Regions from separate parts of the Lysinibacillus sp. GW823-FHT02G10 genome, predicted to be linked through region 1. Evidence: riboswitches for the same ligand, from Rfam matches in the RefSeq annotation. Region 1 holds a riboswitch; each other region holds the start of a gene.
The links. A riboswitch is a leader RNA that binds a small molecule or an ion and turns the genes downstream of it on or off. The one in region 1 is predicted to bind cobalamin.

Region 1 (4,938 bases):
GATTTTTTTACCTTTTGGAATGTCTAATGTAATATCTGACAACGCCTTCGTACCATCCGCATAGGCATAAGATAATTGGTTGAGTTCAAAATAAAATGCTGTCATGTAAAATACCCTCCATATACGATGAGGACTAGTAAAATAGCTGCCATGCCTAGCCAATTTTTCTTGCTATAAGAGCCCATCTCTTGCCAGTAGACGGCCTCGCCTCCACGTGATTGCATGGCATTGTTGAGCTCTCGGCTACGCTGAAACATTTCCACAAATAATGCCACAATAAGCATGGAGACAGAGCGTAGCCATTGCATCGGTGAATGATAGCCAAGACGTGCTTGCTGGGCGAGATGTATATTTTGCATGCTTTCTAAAAACATAAAAATAAAACGATAGGTTAGTTCGACGAGCTCCACTAATAAAGAGGGGAGTCGCCATTGTCGTAGCACATAACATATTCCTTGTACGGAAGTGGTTAGAATTAAAAAGTATAAACAACTAATGCTGCCAAGGACAATAAAGAACAGCTGTTGCACTGCTAACACACTTGCATTCCCGATAAAGACAGTCCAATTCCTAAATGTAAACGACCAAATATGGGCAGGGAGTGTATTCGTTGATGATGTAAAGGAAAGTAAAATAGATACGAGACTTGTTAATAAGAAAAAGCTAGGTAGCAATAATAATTTGCCGTAGTATGCAAGCGGAATTTTTGCACCTAAAATGATAAAAGCACTCATTACAAAAAATGTAATGAGTGAAAGTCGTTCATCTCTCATGATGAGCGTTATGAGAAGTAGTCCAAGTGAAAATATCATTTTTTCTAGCGGATGAACGGACGCTAGCTTATTCAGATAGGCATACTTATCAATGAGTAACATAATGGTTAACCTTCTTTGTGTTTGCCACGCATATAGCCGATGAAGTAGCCAATAAAGCCAGCTCCTATAGCTGCCTGTAGCACGAATAATAAGCTTTCGATTTCACCACTTGGTGGCTCCCATAGACTTTCAAACCATGGTTCATATTCCGCATTAATTTCACCAATAGCTGCTTCTGCTTCTCCATCAGCACCACCAAATTCAGCACCTTTTTGTATGAATAAGGGAATGATGGCTAACAACACAACAATTGCTAATAACAATAAATTTTTCTTCATTTGTTAATGTGCCTCCTTTGTTGAGAAAACACGTAACGTTTTTAATTCGCTAACATTGTATTTTTTCAAGAAATTCATCACAATGACCGTTAAAATTCCTTCACTCACTGCTAAAGGAATTTGAGTTAAGGCAAAAATACCTGCAAACTTTGTAAAGGATGCCATAAAGCCTCCAACCTCTGAAGGAAAGGCTAGTGCTAGTTGTACAGAAGTCACAATGTATGTACCTAAATCACCAAGCATAGCTGCAAAGAATATGGCTAGTGAAAATGACAACCCTACTTTTTGAGCCCCTTTAAAGACAAAGTAAGCAATAAAAGGACCAACAATAGCCATAGAAAAGGCATTAGCCCCTAAAGTTGTAATTCCTCCATGAGCTAATAATAAAGATTGAAATAATAAAACGATTGTTCCAATTACACTCATTGCTAGAGGGCCAAAGAGTACTGTCCCAAGTCCTACACCAGTTGGGTGAGAGCAACTACCTGTAACTGAAGGGATTTTTAGGGCGGATAGCACAAAGGCAAAGGCTCCTGAAAGCCCCAAAAGCATTTTGGTTTCAGGATTTTCATCAATGGTTTTTCGAATAGAACGCAATCCTAGAATGATAAATGGGATAGAGATCACCCACCAAAAAATAGCCCATTCGATTGGTAAAAAACCTTCCATGATATGCATGGCAAAGGCACGTTTTGGCACGATTAAAAAGGCCAGTAAAAAATAACTAAGTTTCCACCATGATAATTTCAAAAAGCTTTCCTCCTAACTAATTAATAGATTTTTAGAATATTGCGTGCGTAATTAAAAAAAGCACTTCTCCTTAGGTGGAAAAGTGCATAGCTAAAAAAGCAAATAACAGTCTCATCTGCTAAGCCGCACACCTATCCTCGTAGGTTGAAACGATCACTTATTTTTCGGCAGGTCTCCTGGCTCTAGTTCAATGCTTTATAGGTCTTCCCATCCGTTGGACAGTGACATATTCTATAAAGCTCCCTATTACAGTGGCGGGACCGCGCCGGACTCAAACCGGCTTCCCTTTTAAGCAAAATGACAAGCACTTTGCACCGAAAAACATTCAAATTGTGAGATTTCACGACAAAGTGTAACATGAATTTCCATAAATATGCTATACCTTTTATGAAATTTTTTAAATTAAAGGTCAACGGTGAATATTCTGATAAAAGTTTGTGCGCAAATTATATAGATTGTATAAATTTCATACCTAGTTCCATTCAAAATTGATAAATTTGTCATAAATTTTTAAAGAAATATTGAAATTTTAAAATAATAAGATATGATAAAGACAGTTTTCTATTTAAAATTCTACTAAAAATTTCATATAAAACGTCAATAAGTGCTCGAATAGCTCGAGATAATAGGGAAATTGGTGAAAATCCAATACAGCCCCCGCTACTGTAATAGCTGATGAAATCGCAAAGCCACTGGTACAAACTTGGGAAGGTGCGACAGTAAAATGAAGCTTAAGTCAGGAAACCTGCTTATTTGATTGTGCATGCAAACTTTTCGGAGGGAGAAGTTGAAGCGAAAGCGGGTACCTGTATTTCATTCTATTCGTTTTTATTTGGCTTCTACAAAACCTTTACTCTTCGTTATAGAGTAAAGGTTTTTCTTTTTCCAAAAAGCAAATGAGGGGAGACAGAAGATGACAACTTGGAATTTAGAGGGGATGAAAACACATCTCTTTATTTGCAATGGCAGTAGCTGCATGAAAAAGGATGGGGAGGAAATTACCTTAGCCATTCGAGATGAGATACAGCGGCAAGCACTCGATCAGGAAATACATACGACAAGAACGCGCTGTAATGGACGCTGCAAGGATGCTTGTGTGGTAATCGCTTATCCTCAAGGAAACTGGTATCGTGTGCCATCAACAGAGCATGCTAGAACACTAGTACAAGATTTACATCATGAATCCTTATACAACGAACATGTCTTTACACTTCGTGAAGGTACATTACAGCGTACTGCTCAAACAACTGCCATTAAAGGGATCGAAAAGGTGAAAGAGGGGTAACAACATGGCGCAAAAAGGAAAAATTTTCGTAGTAGGCTTTGGACCTGGAGATTTTAAGCATATTACGACACGTGCAGTAGAGGCTTTACAACAAAGTGATATGATTATAGGCTATAAAACCTATGTAGAGCTGATTCAAGATTTAGTAAGTGCAAAATCGATTGTTAGTACAGGCATGACAGAAGAAGTGTCGCGTGCACAGGAAGCCGTTCGTCAAGCTGAAGCAGGGAGCATCGTCTCAGTAATTTCGAGTGGTGATGCAGGCGTCTATGGCATGGCAGGATTAGTCTATGAGGTGTTAATTGAGCTAGGCTGGACAGAAGCAACAGGAATTGAAGTTGAAATTGTTCCTGGGATTTCTGCGATTAATTCATGCGCTAGCATACTTGGTGCACCTATTATGCATGATGCTTGTACAATCAGTTTGAGTGACCATCTAACACCTTGGAATTTAATTGCAAAGCGTGTCGAGGCAGCTGCAATGGCGGACTTTGTCATTGCTTTATACAATCCTAAAAGTGGACGTCGAACAAGACAAATTGTCGAGGCTCAACGAATACTCTTAGAATATCGTTCGCCAGACACACCAGTTGGGCTTGTGAAAAGTGCCTATCGAGAACGTCAAGAAGTGACCATGACAACACTAGCAGAAATGCTAGAACATGATATTGGTATGTTGACAACTGTCATTATCGGGAATTCGTCAACATTTTTCTATGACAATAAGATGATTACGCCCCGCGGTTACCAACGTAAATATACCCTGGGTGAAGAGAAACAGCCATTACGTCCACATCAACGTTTACGCGAAGAAAATGAACCTTGGGCAATGAACCAAGAGACGGGAACAGCGCGAAATGACTTTACGGCTGACCCTAATGCAGGGCGCTTTAATAAACCCAGTATAGCCGCTACGCCAAAGCCGAAAAAAACAGCTCTTGGAATGGCTACAGCGGCACTTGCAATGGTAAAAGGGACAAGCGCAGTCAAAGTAACACCGAAGCTTGTACAGCAAAAAATAGAATCTATTTTTGAATTAGCAGTAAGTCCTGGTGTAGCCAATAAGTTTTTTACTCCCCAGCAAATGATGATGTTAGCGGAGGTCGTTGGGGATGAGGGGACGATGGAATACACACCAGATCATCAAATTCATTTGAAAATACCAACGACTGCCCCTGAACAGATCACAGAGAAATTACAGGAAGTAGGGTTTTTATTATCCCCGATTGGTGATGTGTTATCACTGAAGGCTTGTGATTTTTGCTACGGTGAAAAGGCTGATTCAATACCATATGCAGAGGAAATACAAGAAAAACTAGGCGGTATGTCCTTACCGAAGACATTAAATATTGGCTTTAATGGCTGTGGGATGGCCTGTTATCGGGCTGTATTTGATGATATTGGCATCGTCTACCGCAAAAGTAAATTTGATGTCTTTATTGGAGCAAAACCAGTCGGTCGTACAGCACACGCAGCACAGCCTGTTGTAGAAGGGCTGGAGCCTGAGCAGCTGATTCCACTCATTACAGATATTATTGAAGAATATAAAGCAAATGCTCATCCAAATGAACGCTTATTTAAATATTTTAAACGTGTGAAAAAAATACTGCATTTTACGTATCAAGATATGTCTTCCAAAATAAAAGTAGAGCCAGCTCCGTGCGGCGACTAGTAAGGAGTAGAGAGATGAAAGCTATTTTATTTGTCGGCCATGGGAGCCGTTTAGCAGCAGGAAATGATGAGGTTCGTA
Region 2 (4,938 bases), 500 kb from region 1:
GAAGTCAAGGGAATAGCAGCATTTCGCAAAACATGACGGATAAGAATCACGGAGCTTTTTAATCCTCTTAGCCGTGCATATTGAACATATTGCTGCTGTAATTCTTCTAGGATGGTTGAACGGATAAGCTGAACGAATAATCCAATTGTTGGTAACGCCAGTGCGAAGGCGGGTAAAACTAAATGAGCAGGTGTGCCCTTCCCGTTTGTCGGAAAGAGTCCTAATTTTAAGCTAAATAAATAGAGTAATAGGAAACCTAACCAAAAGGCTGGAATCGACACACTCAATATGCTAAAGAATCGTATGATTTTATCGATGATGGTGTGCTTATACAATGCGCTTATTACTCCGAATGGAATACTTAGCCCTAAAATGAGGATAAACGCAGCAATAGCTAATTCAATGGTTGCGGGTAATTTCACGAATAGTTCATGTGCCACAGGTAATTTACTAACAAAAGATGTTCCAAAATCTAGCTGGATTATGCCCTTTCCCCATAGCAAATATTGAAGAAAAAACGACTTGTCCGTTCCCAGTTCCTCACGTAATGCCTGAATGGCTTCCTCTGTTGGCGCAACCCTTGCCAAACGTAGTATGACTTCAGCAGGCTCTACAGGAACAAAACGAATAAATACAAAGGTTAGGATGGAAACGCCTAATAAGACAAAGGGCAATGTTAAAATTCTTTTTAAACAAAAGATCCATGTTGATTCATACATGCTGTCACTTCCTACTCAATCCTATGATAAAGAGAGAGCTGTCTCTGCTAGACACACTCTCTCCTCCACTTTTATTTTTCTTTAGCCATTTGTGCATAAGGTATATCATATTCAGATGCACGTGGTGCAAAATCCTTTAGAGATGGTTGATAAATCACATTATTTGTTTCGTAAGAAATAGGGTAAAAGAGTGCCTGGTCATGAAACATCGTTAAAATATTCGTGTAAAGCTGCACGCGTTCCTGTTCATCTGTTCCTACTAATAATTGGTGAATTTTCGTATCGATTTCTTTGGCGTTTGCTAGGCCTAATTTCGCCTCGTACACACCACTAGCATTTGGTGTAGCTGATTCATTTGCAAAGCTATGTGGATCTGTAGGTGGTCCATTGGTACGCCAGAAATTAATATCCACCTGGTCATCCATCAATTTTTGAAGACCGACCATTACATCTGCCCCTTCTAAATTCAACTGAACGCCAATTTTTGCGAGTTCACCTTGCATTAATTCTGCCATTGGTTTTTGAATTGCATCGGATGCAATGTAAATCAAATCTAAAGACAACAGCTGTCCGTTTTTTGAACGAATTTTTTCACCCTTAGGTAATAACCACCCTGCCTCATCTAGCAATTGTTGGGCTTTTTCTGGATTGTATACAATAGGTGCTAGATCTATATTGGCATAAGGAATCGCATCCCAGAACAATGTGTTCGCTACTTTTTCCGTACCATGTGTAATACTGTCGACCATTTGTTCCTTATTAATAGCATATTGAATGGCTTGACGTACCTTTAGCTCAGATAATGGACCAGATTGTGTATTGAATAGCAGTGCTTTCGTAGATAAAGGCTCAGAGGTAGCAGTTTTGTATTTGCCACTGTCTTTTAAATACGTATAGTTATCTAAACTAATAATGCCACGCCCATAAATTAAATCTAATTCTTCGTTTTCAAATGCTAATGAAATAGATTCTGAGTCAGGAATAATTTTTACTTTTATTTGTTCAACTAGTGGTTTTTCTCCCCAATAGTTTTCATTGCGACTAAATAATGCATATTCGTCCTTTTTGTATTCAGTTAATACCCAAGGGCCTGTTCCAATCGGTGCTTTGATAGAATCTTGCGTCATATCATCCTTTGGGAATCCGTTATCCCCTAAAAAACGGAAAGGTCTGACGAAGGCAAGTTCGTTTAAGACTGGATAATAAGGCTCATCCAATTGCAGACGAATTGTAAAATCATCTACTTTTACAACCTCTTTCATGTGGTTAACCATGCCCATCCAAGAATGCATGTCTCGATTCGCTAAAACGGCGTCAAAGTTACGAATGACATTATCTGCATTAAATGCAGTGCCGTCTGAATATTTCACGTCTTTTCTTAGATGGAAAGTATACGAAGTTTTATCCTCAGAGATGTCCCAGCTTTCGGCGAGCTTAGGCGTAACAGTACCATCATCATTGTATTCCACCAAGGATTCATAAACCATTGCTTGGGCAGTCATTTGATTCGGTAAATATGTATGAGGATTCAATGGACCGACATCTAATGGCCAGCCAATCGTTATTATTTTTTCATCTGTTTGGTTTGCTGAGGTCTTTTCCTTTTCTTCATCCGTGCCTGTACAGCCAGCAAGTAAACTGAACGTCAGGACAAGCAGGAAAGGAAGTAAATACTTTGTCAATCTCATTTTCTGTCTCCTATCTCTATTCGTAGTACAAATACATCTACTTGTTGAAGAAGAGAAGGCATAAAAAAACCTTATTCTAAAAAAGAATAAGGACAGAAAAACCCACGATGAGCAAGTCTCCATCCATCTCCCTATCTTTCGTAGATCATCAATGAATCTTCTTACAAGCAGGCATTCTGGCTCATGAATCATCATTTTGTTTCACCTTCCCAAGTACTCACTCAGTGGTATTTGAAACAAAACTCCTCATTTACAGCTGCGGGACAGCATGGGATTTTCACCCATTTTCCTTTTAATTGAATGAAAGACGATTTCACTCAAACTTGTAATGATTGCTATGAAATTAGTAATAAACATAACATGCTCGCCTGTTCACGTCAATTTTACTTTCTGAAGATAATATATATATCGACGTAAGATAAAAAGACTAGGGATTTACCCTAGTCTTCGTTATTGGAGAGTAGATGTAGTAGATTAAAAATCATTTCGTTAGCTTGATGTAGATTGTTGTACAGCTTGACGCAACGTTTTAGTAGCAGCAACCATATTCGCTAAAGCTGCAACGGTTTCATCTTCTTTTCTCGTTTTTAAGCCACAATCTGGATTCACCCAGAATTGATAACGGTCCAGCACCTGTAGACTATCTTTCATAATAGCGAGCATTTCATCCTCGCTTGGTACACGAGGGCTATGAATATCATAGACGCCTAAGCCAATTCCTTTTTTATAGGTCTGTACTTGTAGTGAGGTAATAAGTTCCCCATGACTTCGTGATGTTTCTATGGAAATCACATCTGCATCTAGTGCGCTAATTGGTTCGATGAAATCATTAAACTCACAGTAACACATATGTGTATGGATTTGTGTTTCATCTTTACACTAGATGTCGCAAGCTTAAAGGAATTGACAGCCCACTCTAAGTAAGCCCCCCATTCCTCCTTTCTAAGCGGTAAACCTTCTCTTAACGCTGGCTCGTCCACTTGAATAATTGATATACCTGCGTTTTCTAGTGCTTCCACCTCTTTACGGAGTGCTAATGCAATTTGATAAGCGACATCTTTACGGGACAAATCATCTCGCACAAAGGACCAATTTAATATTGTTACTGGCCCTGTCAGCATGCCTTTTACAAATCGCTTCGTTAGGCTTTGGGCATAGGCGGATTCTTTTACGGTAATTGGTGAAGCCCATGCAACATCTCCATAAATGATCGGAGGCTTCACACAGCGTGATCCATATGAAACAACCCACGCTTTCTCTGTAAAGGCAAAGCCAGTCAGCTTTTCACCGAAATATTCGACCATATCTGTACGCTCAAATTCACCATGAACAAGTACATCGATATCTAATTCCTCTTGTATGGAGATCCAGCGCTTTGTTTCGTCTTCTAAAAATGTTTCATAGGCTTCATTCGATAATTGTTTCTTTCGCCACGCATTACGATTTCTTTTCACTTCATCTGATTGCGGGAAGCTACCGATTGTAGTTGTTGGAAACAGCGGTAATCCTAAGGCTTGTTGTTGGATCGTTTGTCGCTTCGTAAAATTACTGTGTCGTTCAAAATCTTGCTTTGTCACAGTTTGAACGGCTTGATGAATTAACTTATTTTGGCGGATTGGATGATTTTTTAGAGCCTCAATCGCCTTCATACTTTCTGAAAAATTATGTTGTAAGGAACCATCTTTATCTCGTCTATATTTAGTCAGCCCCGTGATTTCTACGATTTTCTCATCTGCGAAGGCCAGAGACTGCTTTAAAACAGGGTCAAGTTCATTTTCAAGAGAGGTTGTGATTGGAACGTGCTGTAGGTTACTTGATGGTTGAATCCATAGTTCAGCAGCATGACTTAGCTGTTCAATGGCTTGAATTGTCGCATTGACCTCCGCCAGGTTTGAACGCCAAATATCACGGCCATTCACTACCCCTATTCCTAATACTTTATCCTGCGGGAAACCAAATTGACGAAGTGACGCCATATTTCCTTTATAGCCATGAACAAAGTCCAAACCGAATCCTTGAACAGGCAATGTACTTAATGCTTCATAGGCACTTAAAGCTTCGAAATAAGTCTGTAGCATTATTTTAGCCTCAGGAACGGCAGTGGCTAACTGGTCATACATTTCTTTCACCAGCTTTATCTCTGCTGGATCAAGTGTTAAGACGAGGGATGGCTCTTCTAGCTGAATCCAAGTGGCACCTGCATCCACTAATTCTTTTAATACCTGCGTATAGAGTGGTAATAAAGCTAATAAGTACTCAACCTGTGTTAATTTGTTGTAGCCTTTCGTTAACTTATAAAATGTATAGGGACCAATTAGTGTCGGCTTCGCAATGATACCGAAAGTTTCCTTCGCCTCTAAAAAGTCGGCTAACACTTTATTTTCTGTTAGTTGTAAGGCTTGTCCCTCATACTCTGGAACAATGTAGTGATAATTTGTATTAAACCATTTTGTCATTTCACTAGCTACGGCTGTTTTGTCTCCTCTTGCTACACTGAAGTAGGTATGAAAATCGACTTTACCACCTTGCCA
Region 3 (4,938 bases), 670 kb from region 1:
TTCAATTTGTGTGACGTCTACCCTCTTAGCGAATAACGTGCCTGCCTGTGCCTTTGTTCCCATTGGTACTGCCCCTAAATAGACATCAAAGCTTTCTTGTTGGTAAACGAGTCCAATATCATCATAGACTGCATTGTAGCAAGCTGATGCACAGCCATTAATATTGACACGCACTCTTGCAGGTACCTTCATCCCCTCTATGGCATGATAGAGCTGTTCGGTTATCGGAGCAGCCTCCATTTTCTCCCCATCACAAAAATCGCAGGCCTTCATGGCTATGATTGAACCAGAGGGAGCAACATAAAGACCTGCTTCCTGTAAGGCTTGCACCGCTTCCGTGGCATCGCACGTTGGTATGGATACGAGTATACTATAGGAAGCAGAATATTTTATCGCCCCCTTTTCGCCAGCAATTTCGGCTATTTTTTGGAATTGTGCAGGAGTATAATGCTTATTAATAATGCCAGGGCTAACGGCTAGACGGGTAAACTCACCATGACGGTTCAGTGTTTCAAATGTTTGATCTGGTACATTTTTTTGAAATGCGTTCATTTTTATCGCTCCTTATAAAAAAGGAGCTAGCAAAAACGCTAGCTCGAATGGATTAAAAGTTTTCAGGATAGAAGCCCTTTGCTAAAATTTCAATGGCCTCTGCCGCACGAACCCCTTCAGACGCTGCTGAAAGTGGCAGGATGACAAAGCGCTCATTTTTGACCGCTTCCATCTCCTTTAAGGCTGGATCATTTTTTAAGAATTGGATCTTTTGGTCTGCCGTTGTTTCACCGTAATCAATCACGACAACTACCTCTGGGTTGCGGTCTACTGCATCTTCCTTCGACACAGTTGTCCAGCCTGATTCCACATCACCAAAGATATTTTGTCCACCCGCGATTGTCACAAGCTCATTCATAAAGTTTTGACCAGCTGTAAATACATCCTTTTCACCGCTATCAAACACAAGAACACGTAATTTTTCGCTATCTTTTGGTAATTTAGCTTGTACTGCCTCTACATCTTTCGTCATTTGCTCAATTAAAGCTTCGCCACGATCCTCAATACGGAAAATCTTCGCGATATTTCGAATATCAGTGAAAATATCCTCTAATGTTGGCTTTGTCATGTTGGAAGCCGTATGTAAATACGTATGGATGCCTAATTCTTCAAGCTCTTCTGGTGTGCCTACACCCTTTTCGCCAAAGCCACTTTTCCAGCCTGCATATAGGAAATCTGCCTCGGCATCGATGACTTGCTCCTTCGTTGGGTATTGATCGGAAAGAACAGGGACTTTATCGTATGCCTCTTGCAGTGGTTCATAGATTTTATCATCTAAGTAAGCTGTCCCTACCATAGAATCCTCTAAACCAAGTGCTAGCATAATTTCTGTCACATGTTGATTTAAGCTAATCGCTTTTGTTGGTGCTTCCGTATATGTTTGCGTTGTGTCATTATTTTCAATGGTTACTTCTGCTGCCGCCTCAGATGGCTCAACCTTTTCACCTTGTGCAGCTGATTCCGTTTTGTCCTTTGCGTTACAAGCCCCTAAAACAGCGACCAAGGCAATGATCATCATCAGCCATATACTTTTCCATTTCTTCATGTCCTTTTCTCCTTTGCTGTTAAAATATAGAAAGAAATCAGAGACTTCTTTACTACTAAGGTAGTTGGAAGGGCATAAAAAAACCCTCTTGTCGCCAAGAGAGTAGCATAGTGAAATAACGGTATCATTACCTTCATCACTATCCCCATCCTCGTGGTTCTTAGTCAAAAAATACATACTGGCAGGTATCCTGGCTTAGGTTCATCATCTATACGCCTTCCCATAGTTTCACTACAGTGGCATGCTGTATAGACTCCCCATTTACAGTTGCGGGACAGCATCGGAATTGCACCGATTTCCCTTTTAAGCAAATGACAAATGCCATTTGCACCAATACGTTCTATAATGGTCAATACTATTGATAGACTAGCAGAAGAAAATTTATCGCGCAATCAGTAGTATGACACTAAAAGTATAATCATCATTATATTAGCACTATTTCGACATAAAGACGAACTATTTTACAAGAAATATAGAAGCTAGTATTCTGTTACAATAAAAAGATAGCATTCTATAGAAACGAGGATTTCTTATGTACAAAACGATCGGTGTACTTGCGCACGTGGATGCAGGAAAAACGACCTTCTCTGAGCAAGTGCTTTTTCATACAAATAGTATTCAAGCACGGGGGCGTGTTGATCATCAGGATACCTTTCTTGATCATCATGAGCTAGAGCGCAGACGAGGCATTACGATATTTGCCGAGCAAGGGCGCATGAATATTGGCGATGATACATACACATTGATTGATACGCCAGGGCATGTCGATTTCTCCCCTGAGATGGAGCGTGCCATTCGTGTGATGGATTATGCCATTATTATCATTAGCGCTGTCGAAGGGATACAGGGCCATACAGAAACAGTGTGGCAACTTTTACGTCAATACCATGTCCCTACCTTCTTCTTTATCAACAAAATGGATCGTGAGGGTGCCAATATGGAGGCCGTCATCAGCCAGCTTCGTAAAGATTGCTCTCAGTATGTATTATTCATCGATGAGCCACTGCGAGCAGACTATGTATCAAATAATATTATGGAATGGCTGGCGGAGCGCGACGAAAAATTGCTTGATGCCTTTCTAAATGAGTCATTGGAGCATGAACAGTGTCTTGCTCAATTAAAGGAAATGATTAAAAATGAAGGTGCCTTCCCTTGCTTTGCTGGCTCGGCCTTAAAGGATGAGGGCATTCAGGAATTTCTTGACCAGCTCCCGTTGTTAACGGCTTCCCATTTTGACAAGGATGCCCCATTTGAGGGCGAGGTTTTTAAGATTCGTCATGATGGTCACCAGCGTTTAACCTTTATGAAGGCAACCAAGGGCTCGTTGCATGTACGAGATGAATTTTCATTTGACGAAGTAACAGAAAAAGTGACCGAAATTCGCCTTTATAACGGCAGTCGCTTTGAGACCGTTCAACAGGTAGAGGCAGGAGAAATTTTCGCTGTCAAAGGACTGAGCCAAGCAAACATTGGGGATCGAATCGGTACAACGATGCTATCACAGCCCTATGAGCTTGTCCCAACCTTACAGGCAAAGGTTCAATATGAGGGTGATCAGCATATCAAGGAAGTGCTACAGATTTTCCGTTTACTCGAAGCAGAAGAACCGTCCTTGCGTGTGGTCTGGCAGGAAAAATTTCAGGAAATCCATGTGCATATTATGGGTGCCATTCAATTGGAGGTCCTGACTGAGGTATTAATGACGCGTTTTTCATTAGCTGTCTCCTTTGGTGAGCCGCAAATTTTATACATGGAAACCATTGCGACGACCGTAACGGGCTATGGTCATTTCGAGCCCCTCAAGCATTATGCAGAAGTTCATTTATTAATGGAGCCAAATCCACGTGGAACAGGTAATACCTTCACCAATGCCTGTCATGCCGATCATTTATCTGTAGGCAATCAGCGCCTTGTTGAAAAGCATCTGTTTGAGCGTGACCATCATGGGCTACTAACAGGCTTCCCTGTAACAGATATTCATTTTACACTTCTAACAGGTCGCGGGCACAATGAACATACATCGGGGGGAGATTTCCGTGAAGCCAGTTTCCGTGCCCTGCGTCAGGGGCTGGAGCAGGCACAAAATGTCCTACTTGAACCCTATTATCGCTTTAAAATGAAAGCTTCAAATGACTTTATCGGTCGTATGATGACTGATATTCAGCAAGCAGCTGGCACGTTCGATGACCCGATTTTATCCGAAACGGATGTTATCCTAACAGGTCGTGCACCTGTTGCCACTTTAATGAGCTACAGCACAACCTTTGCCGCCTATACAAATGGGAAAGGTGCACTCACACTCCAATTTGATGGCTATGATGTGTGCCATAATACAGAGGATGTGATTGCACAGATTGGCTACGATAAAAATGCCGACCCTGAGTATAGTTCCTCTAGTATCTTTTGTGCTAAGGGCAAAGGATATTCGGTTCCATGGCAAGAAGCACAGGCAGCCATGCATTGCCTGTAGGGTGGGCACTTCTGGTATTTCCTCGGCTTCCACTGGTATCCATCGCTCTAGCGCGGGTATTTCTTGCTTGGGCATCAATATATCTCTACCCTGCCATAAGATATTACAAGCCCTCCAAAAAATGGAGGGCTTGTTTTTATAGTGCACCGACAGCTTTCTTTGTTGGATTGTCCAACAAATATGCGGGTTCAACTATTACATAGTCATGCTTGTTCGTAAAATCAATTAGTACCTTACCAGGTTGACTTTTTAATAGTTGTAGATGATCAATTAATTGCAGTAAAAGCTCGTGACCGTTTCCACGTGGATGCCAGTTGAAATGATAATCATTTAACGCTTGCACCGCTTCAATAAATTGGGCATATTCCTGCTGCACAAATGCAATGAGTTTGTCATGATGAGATGCTAAATCATATAAATATGTTTCGTAAAAGCGCATGACAATCGAGCATAATAAGTCATTGACACGAGCAGCACTTAAAACAGGCTTTGGCTCCAATGATAGACGGTCGAGGTTGGGCTTTGCGCGTGTAGAATCAATGCGCGTAATTAAGTGATACGCTTCTCCGTTGACCTCATAGACAATCGGATTGGTCGGCATGTACATCATAAAACTATTTGTCTTTGTTTTTAGTTCATCTGCTATGGCTGCTTTCGCTAAAAGATGACCGTCCACATCCCCATTTTGTATCCAAATAATTTCTTTATTATATAAGATTTGCTCAAAGAAGCGATCATTGCGAATCAGCTTCGTTGCTAATAATTGATCGATCAGAGACTCGACCACCATTCTTGTTTTCGCTTTCTTGGCAACTTCTGTGCGTGGTTGCTTACAAATGTTCAGATCTTCATAAGGCGTTTCCAACATTGT
Region 4 (4,938 bases), 1.6 Mb from region 1:
TTCGGTGTATATATACTTGGTATTGTGACTGCTTTTGGTGGAGGAGCTATCCGAAATTTACTCATTGGACTACCTGTCACAACACTTTGGGGACAGGATATGATGTTTCAAATAGCGCTTGCTGCGATTACGATATTCTTTATTTTTCCGCATCATCTGATTCAACATTGGCATCGTTGGGGTAACTTCACAGATGCGATTGGCTTATCAGCATTCGCTATTCAAGGCGCACTCTATGCTGTTAAGCTTGATATGCCAGTAAGCGCAGTCATTGTAGCTGCTGTTTTGACAGGTTCAGGTGGGGGTATTGTACGAGATTTATTAGCTAGAAGAAAACCATTAGTTCTCCGTGATGAAGTTTATGGTGTTTGGGCAGCTCTTGCAGGATTGCTAATCGGATTCGAGGTTTTTACAGGAGACATTTTCCTTTATATTTTATTCGCAGTGATTACAGCTTTACGTATTCTTTCCTATATGATGAAGTGGCGCTTGCCATTACGAAAGTTAAATCGTGCATAAACACCATTCAGCCAATGACCAAAAATTAAGTCATTGGCTGTTTTATTGTTTTTATCTTTTTAACAACTGCATTGATTCTTCTAAAGTCGCCATGTTTTTCATCATCGAGCAAGCTGCATCTAAAATAGGAAAGGCTAAGGCTGCTCCAGAACCTTCGCCTAAACGCATATTCATGTGCAACATTGGTTCAATGCCTAGTAAGGCAGCGGCAATTTTTGCCCCTGGTTCCTCTGAAGCATGGGAAGGAATGATATAATCGATTACTTTTGGTTCGAGCTTATAAGCAATGAGGGCTGCTATAGTTGAAATAAATCCATCAATGACAACGGGTTTACGATGGGCAGTAGCGCCAAGAATAATACCTGTCATCGCCCCTATCTCTAACCCTCCAACCTTAGCCAGAACATCAATAACATCATTTGGATTAGGCTGATTTAAGGTAATTGCTTTTTCAATAACTGCCGCTTTATAGGCAATGCCTCCTTGGCCTACTCCTGCACCAAACCCCGTTACTTCGATAGGGTTGCATCCCGTCAAAACAGCTAATATCGCAGCACTTGGTGTTGTATTGCCGATGCCCATTTCTCCAGTCCCAAGTACATCAGCACCTTTTATGATTTCCTCAGTGGCCACACGGATTCCTACTTCTATCGATTGAATGGCTTCTTGTTTGGCCATAGCTGGACCTTGTGCCATGTTATCTGTACCATATTTAATTTTATGAATAATGACACCTGCATCAAGTGGAATATCTTCTTTTACACCCACATCTACTGTGACCACCTTTGCATTGGTAATCCCCGCAATCGCACAAACGCCTGTACCCCCCTTAGGAAAATTTAATGTTTGAAAGACCGTAACATCTTGTGGATTCGTGGTTACACCTTCCTCGCAAACACCATGATCTGCAGCACAGACAATCATCACTTTTTTGTCGACCATCGGATATAATTGTCCTGTTATACCAGAGAGCTGTACGGCAAGTGATTCTAGTTTACCCAAGCTACCTGGGGGCTTACAAAGCGCATCAATCCGCTTTCTAGCTTGCTCCATACTTTTCATATCAGCCCCCTGAATGTTTTGAATCGTGTCTTGTAATAATTGCATGATTATTTCTCCTCTCGTTCTCATTAAGACAAAATAAAAAGTCTGTAGTTTATTGTCATGACAAATAAACTACAGACTTTTCCATCATCTATATCTTCTATAGCATGTAGGCAGGTCTCCTGGCTCAAGTTCAACATCTCATAGTACCTTCCCAGCAATTTGCTAGTGGCATACACTACGAAACTCCCTCATACAGTGGCGGGTCCGCTAAAGCTTTTCACTTTATTCCCTATTCTCCCTAGTGGGCACCTATTGCTTTATGTAATTATGTTAAATCTACTTTACAACTTTTTTAGTGTCAAGAGGAAAAAATTTTTTGAGTGTTAACTTAGTACATACTGCTATTCACAATAAAAGCTTATCAAGTGCTTGTCCCAATAAATGAATCCTTCACTTGATTCCTAGTCTTCCATAATTAGTGCTTTTTAGAATTCTCTATGTCTAACACTCGGCTTGTACAAAAATCCATTACTGAATCAATTGCCATAACAAGTAAACTCAGACTTTTCAATCATCTCTATCTTCAATAGCATATGTTCTGCCAATTCACTGAGTAATGTTGAACATAAAAGTTGAAACCTTAATAATCTGTTCAATGTAAACATAAATTATTTCTATGATTAAAATTAGGGTGAGTATCAATAGTAAAACGATGAAAAGTTAGGAGTAGATACGATGAATGCAAAACAATTAAGAAACGCTATTGCTGAAACCTGTGAAACGCACGATAGCCTCTATGCCAAACTCGTAAAACCGATCAATCAGTTGTTAATCAATATCGACGCTTCGATCAGTGAAGAGACAGCAAATAAAATACTAGAAAATTTAAAGTTATTTCATAGTGGTGATAAATACATTACGGAGTGTCATTTCGAGGAGAGTCAAAATTTCTTGAAAGATGGCATTGAGCTTCTCCAAAAAGGGGATTTGGCGAATGGAGCACTACAAATTTATGGAGCTGGTCTAAACTTTGCTAGTTATGCTTCAAAAGTGCAGGGACAAAAAAATGTTAATATCTACAAAAACTTTGAAGAGAATTTTAATTTTATCATGGATGCCTTGAAAAAATAATCATGAAAAAAGAAAGAGTTATACTCTTTCTTTTTTCATGATTTATTTAAATTCTAATTCTCCATCATAAGCCAGCATGCCGCCTTCAAGGTTTGTTACATCAAATCCTTGGGCCTCTAAGTAAGCACACGCATTGGCAGAACGAGCTCCAGCCTTGCATACAATAATATATGGCTTTTCTACATCTAATTCCTCTAAACGTTCAGGGATAGTTCCGAGTGCAATATGTTGAGCACCTGGGATCATGCCATGGGCTACTTCATCCTCTTCACGTACATCGATAATATATAGGTCCTCATTTGCATCTAACAGATCTAATAATTGTGTTGTTTCCATTGTTTTCATAAACTTTGTCCTCCAAAATATCAAATTCCACTATCATTATAGCTTGTAGCAAAAAAAACAGCCAGTGTGAGAACACTAACTGTTTAACAAACTTATTATACTTCTGTCTCTAAAAACTCTATTTGTTTTGCTGGTACGAATGTAGAAATGGCATGCTTGTAGATTAGGTGCTGCTTATTTTCAGCATCAAGTAGTAATACTGTAAAATTATCATATGATTTCACAGTCCCTTTTAACTGAAATCCGTTTAACAGAAATACAGTTACAAAAACACTGTTTTTACGTAGTTGGTTCAAGAACGTATCTTGCAAATTGATTGATTTCATCAAATAGCCTCCCTACTAACTTTCTACCTCTTCATTCCTATAGTAGCACGTTCTACCAATTTATCAATTAGTAATTTTTAGAAATTTTTCTTTATTCTTATAATCGATCATCCGGCGTAATAAAATGGACATCCATTTTATTACGGAAATAAGTAAGCTGTCTTTTTGCATAGCGACGGGAATTTTGTTTTAAGCTATCAAGGGCTTCCTCTAGGGTACATTTGCCATCTAAATAATCATATAATTCTTTATACCCGATGGCTTGTATAGACTGCACTCCACGGATATTTTGCTGCCATAATCCCTTCACCTCTTGCAGAAGACCATTTTCCACCATTAAATCAACACGACGATTAATACGGTCATATAACACGTCACGGGACATGTTTTGACCTAGCCCTAAAATAACATGGTCGTAAAGGGGTACTTCCCCTCGATTTTGCGCTTCAGCTGCTTTTGATACACCGCTTAATTCCAGCATTTCTAATGCACGAATAACACGACGTGTATTGTTTGGATGGATTGTCTCCGCTGTTTGAGGGTCTAGTTGTTTTAGTTTGTCATGCATTGCCTCAGGGCCAAGCTTTGCTAATTCCTCATAGTAGGCTTTTCGTGCTTCTTCATCTACTTTTTCATCAGTAAATTGGAAATCATAGAGGACAGCTTGTACATATAAGCCAGAGCCTCCTACTATTATAGGTAATTTTTGACGAGCTTGTATTTCCGCGATCTTCGCACGTACTAATTTTTGATAATCTGCTACCGAAAAAGATTCTGTAGGCTCTAAAAAGCTAAGTAAATGATGAGGAACGCCCTCCATCTCTTCTTCGGTAATTTTAGCTGTCCCTATATCGAGCCCTTTATAAACTTGCATGGAATCACCATTAATGACTTCACCGTTATATTTTTTTGCCAGTTCAATGCTTAATGCCGTTTTACCTGAGGCAGTCGGTCCCACTATTGCTACGACCTCTACCTGCTGCAATTTAGTTTCTATCATATTTTTCTAACCACCGTAATAAAACTTGAAAGACCGCTTCTTGATTGTCTTCATTTAAAATTTCATGTCGTTTATCCTCGAATAAATAAACCGTTACATCCTCTACATCCACCGCTGCTAACTGTTCAGCAACTTTGTAAACGCCTAGCCCCTGTTCACCAACCGGATCTTTACTGCCACTAATCAAGAGAATAGGGAGGTCTTTTCTTACTTTTGCTAATTCTCTTTTACGATTTAGTGTGGCAAAGCCAGTTGTCAAATCCACGAAAAATTGATTCGTTGGAATAAAGCCACAATAGGGATCATCGATATACTTTTCCACCTCTTGTTGTACTGAACATAACCAATCATAGGCAGTCTTCGGATTAGGAAATTGCTTATTAAAGCTACCAAAGCTCAATTGATTTAACAGCTTACTTTCAGTTTCTTTTCCTAGTCCCTTTGCTAAAGCCTTGGCTACTAGATTTCCTACAGCATGCAAGGCTGTCACATTTCCAGTGCCACAGAGAATAACATTATCTACTTGCTCTCCGTATAATTGAATATAGCGTCTAGTAATGAAAGAACCCA

Region 2: it holds a riboswitch for cobalamin, as region 1 does, so the genes downstream of both, nikA (nickel ABC transporter substrate-binding protein) here and AC1RFD_RS09045 ((2Fe-2S) ferredoxin domain-containing protein) in region 1, are expected to answer to the same signal.
Region 3: it holds a riboswitch for cobalamin, as region 1 does, so the genes downstream of both, AC1RFD_RS05565 (ABC transporter substrate-binding protein) here and AC1RFD_RS09045 ((2Fe-2S) ferredoxin domain-containing protein) in region 1, are expected to answer to the same signal.
Region 4: it holds a riboswitch for cobalamin, as region 1 does, so the genes downstream of both, cobT (nicotinate-nucleotide--dimethylbenzimidazole phosphoribosyltransferase) here and AC1RFD_RS09045 ((2Fe-2S) ferredoxin domain-containing protein) in region 1, are expected to answer to the same signal.

Annotation. Positions count from the first base shown of each region.
Region 1 covers NZ_JBXAJI010000001.1:1,728,565-1,733,502, reverse strand. The annotation lists gene AC1RFD_RS09065 (energy-coupling factor ABC transporter ATP-binding protein) at 1-105, opposite strand, end outside; gene cbiQ (cobalt ECF transporter T component CbiQ) at 102-875, opposite strand; gene AC1RFD_RS09055 (energy-coupling factor ABC transporter substrate-binding protein) at 881-1,153, opposite strand; gene AC1RFD_RS09050 (energy-coupling factor ABC transporter permease) at 1,157-1,903, opposite strand; cobalamin riboswitch at 2,053-2,237, opposite strand; cobalamin riboswitch at 2,489-2,670, shown strand; gene AC1RFD_RS09045 ((2Fe-2S) ferredoxin domain-containing protein) at 2,817-3,188, shown strand; gene cobJ (precorrin-3B C(17)-methyltransferase) at 3,193-4,860, shown strand; gene AC1RFD_RS09035 (sirohydrochlorin chelatase) at 4,875-4,938, shown strand, end outside.
Region 2 covers NZ_JBXAJI010000001.1:1,225,209-1,230,146, reverse strand. The annotation lists gene nikB (nickel ABC transporter permease) at 1-719, opposite strand, end outside; gene nikA (nickel ABC transporter substrate-binding protein) at 791-2,407, opposite strand; cobalamin riboswitch at 2,557-2,749, opposite strand; gene AC1RFD_RS06385 (hypothetical protein) at 2,897-3,256, opposite strand; gene metE (5-methyltetrahydropteroyltriglutamate--homocysteine S-methyltransferase) at 3,208-4,938, opposite strand, start outside.
Region 3 covers NZ_JBXAJI010000001.1:1,054,329-1,059,266, reverse strand. The annotation lists gene AC1RFD_RS05570 (precorrin-3B methylase) at 1-552, opposite strand, end outside; gene AC1RFD_RS05565 (ABC transporter substrate-binding protein) at 605-1,597, opposite strand; cobalamin riboswitch at 1,761-1,947, opposite strand; gene AC1RFD_RS05560 (GTP-binding protein) at 2,130-4,067, shown strand; gene AC1RFD_RS05555 (hypothetical protein) at 4,204-4,938, opposite strand, start outside.
Region 4 covers NZ_JBXAJI010000001.1:174,156-179,093, reverse strand. The annotation lists gene AC1RFD_RS00860 (trimeric intracellular cation channel family protein) at 1-519, shown strand, start outside; gene cobT (nicotinate-nucleotide--dimethylbenzimidazole phosphoribosyltransferase) at 571-1,626, opposite strand; cobalamin riboswitch at 1,718-1,894, opposite strand; gene AC1RFD_RS00850 (hypothetical protein) at 2,302-2,697, shown strand; gene AC1RFD_RS00845 (rhodanese-like domain-containing protein) at 2,740-3,042, opposite strand; gene hfq (RNA chaperone Hfq) at 3,138-3,368, opposite strand; gene miaA (tRNA (adenosine(37)-N6)-dimethylallyltransferase MiaA) at 3,466-4,368, opposite strand; gene AC1RFD_RS00830 (alpha/beta fold hydrolase) at 4,355-4,938, opposite strand, start outside.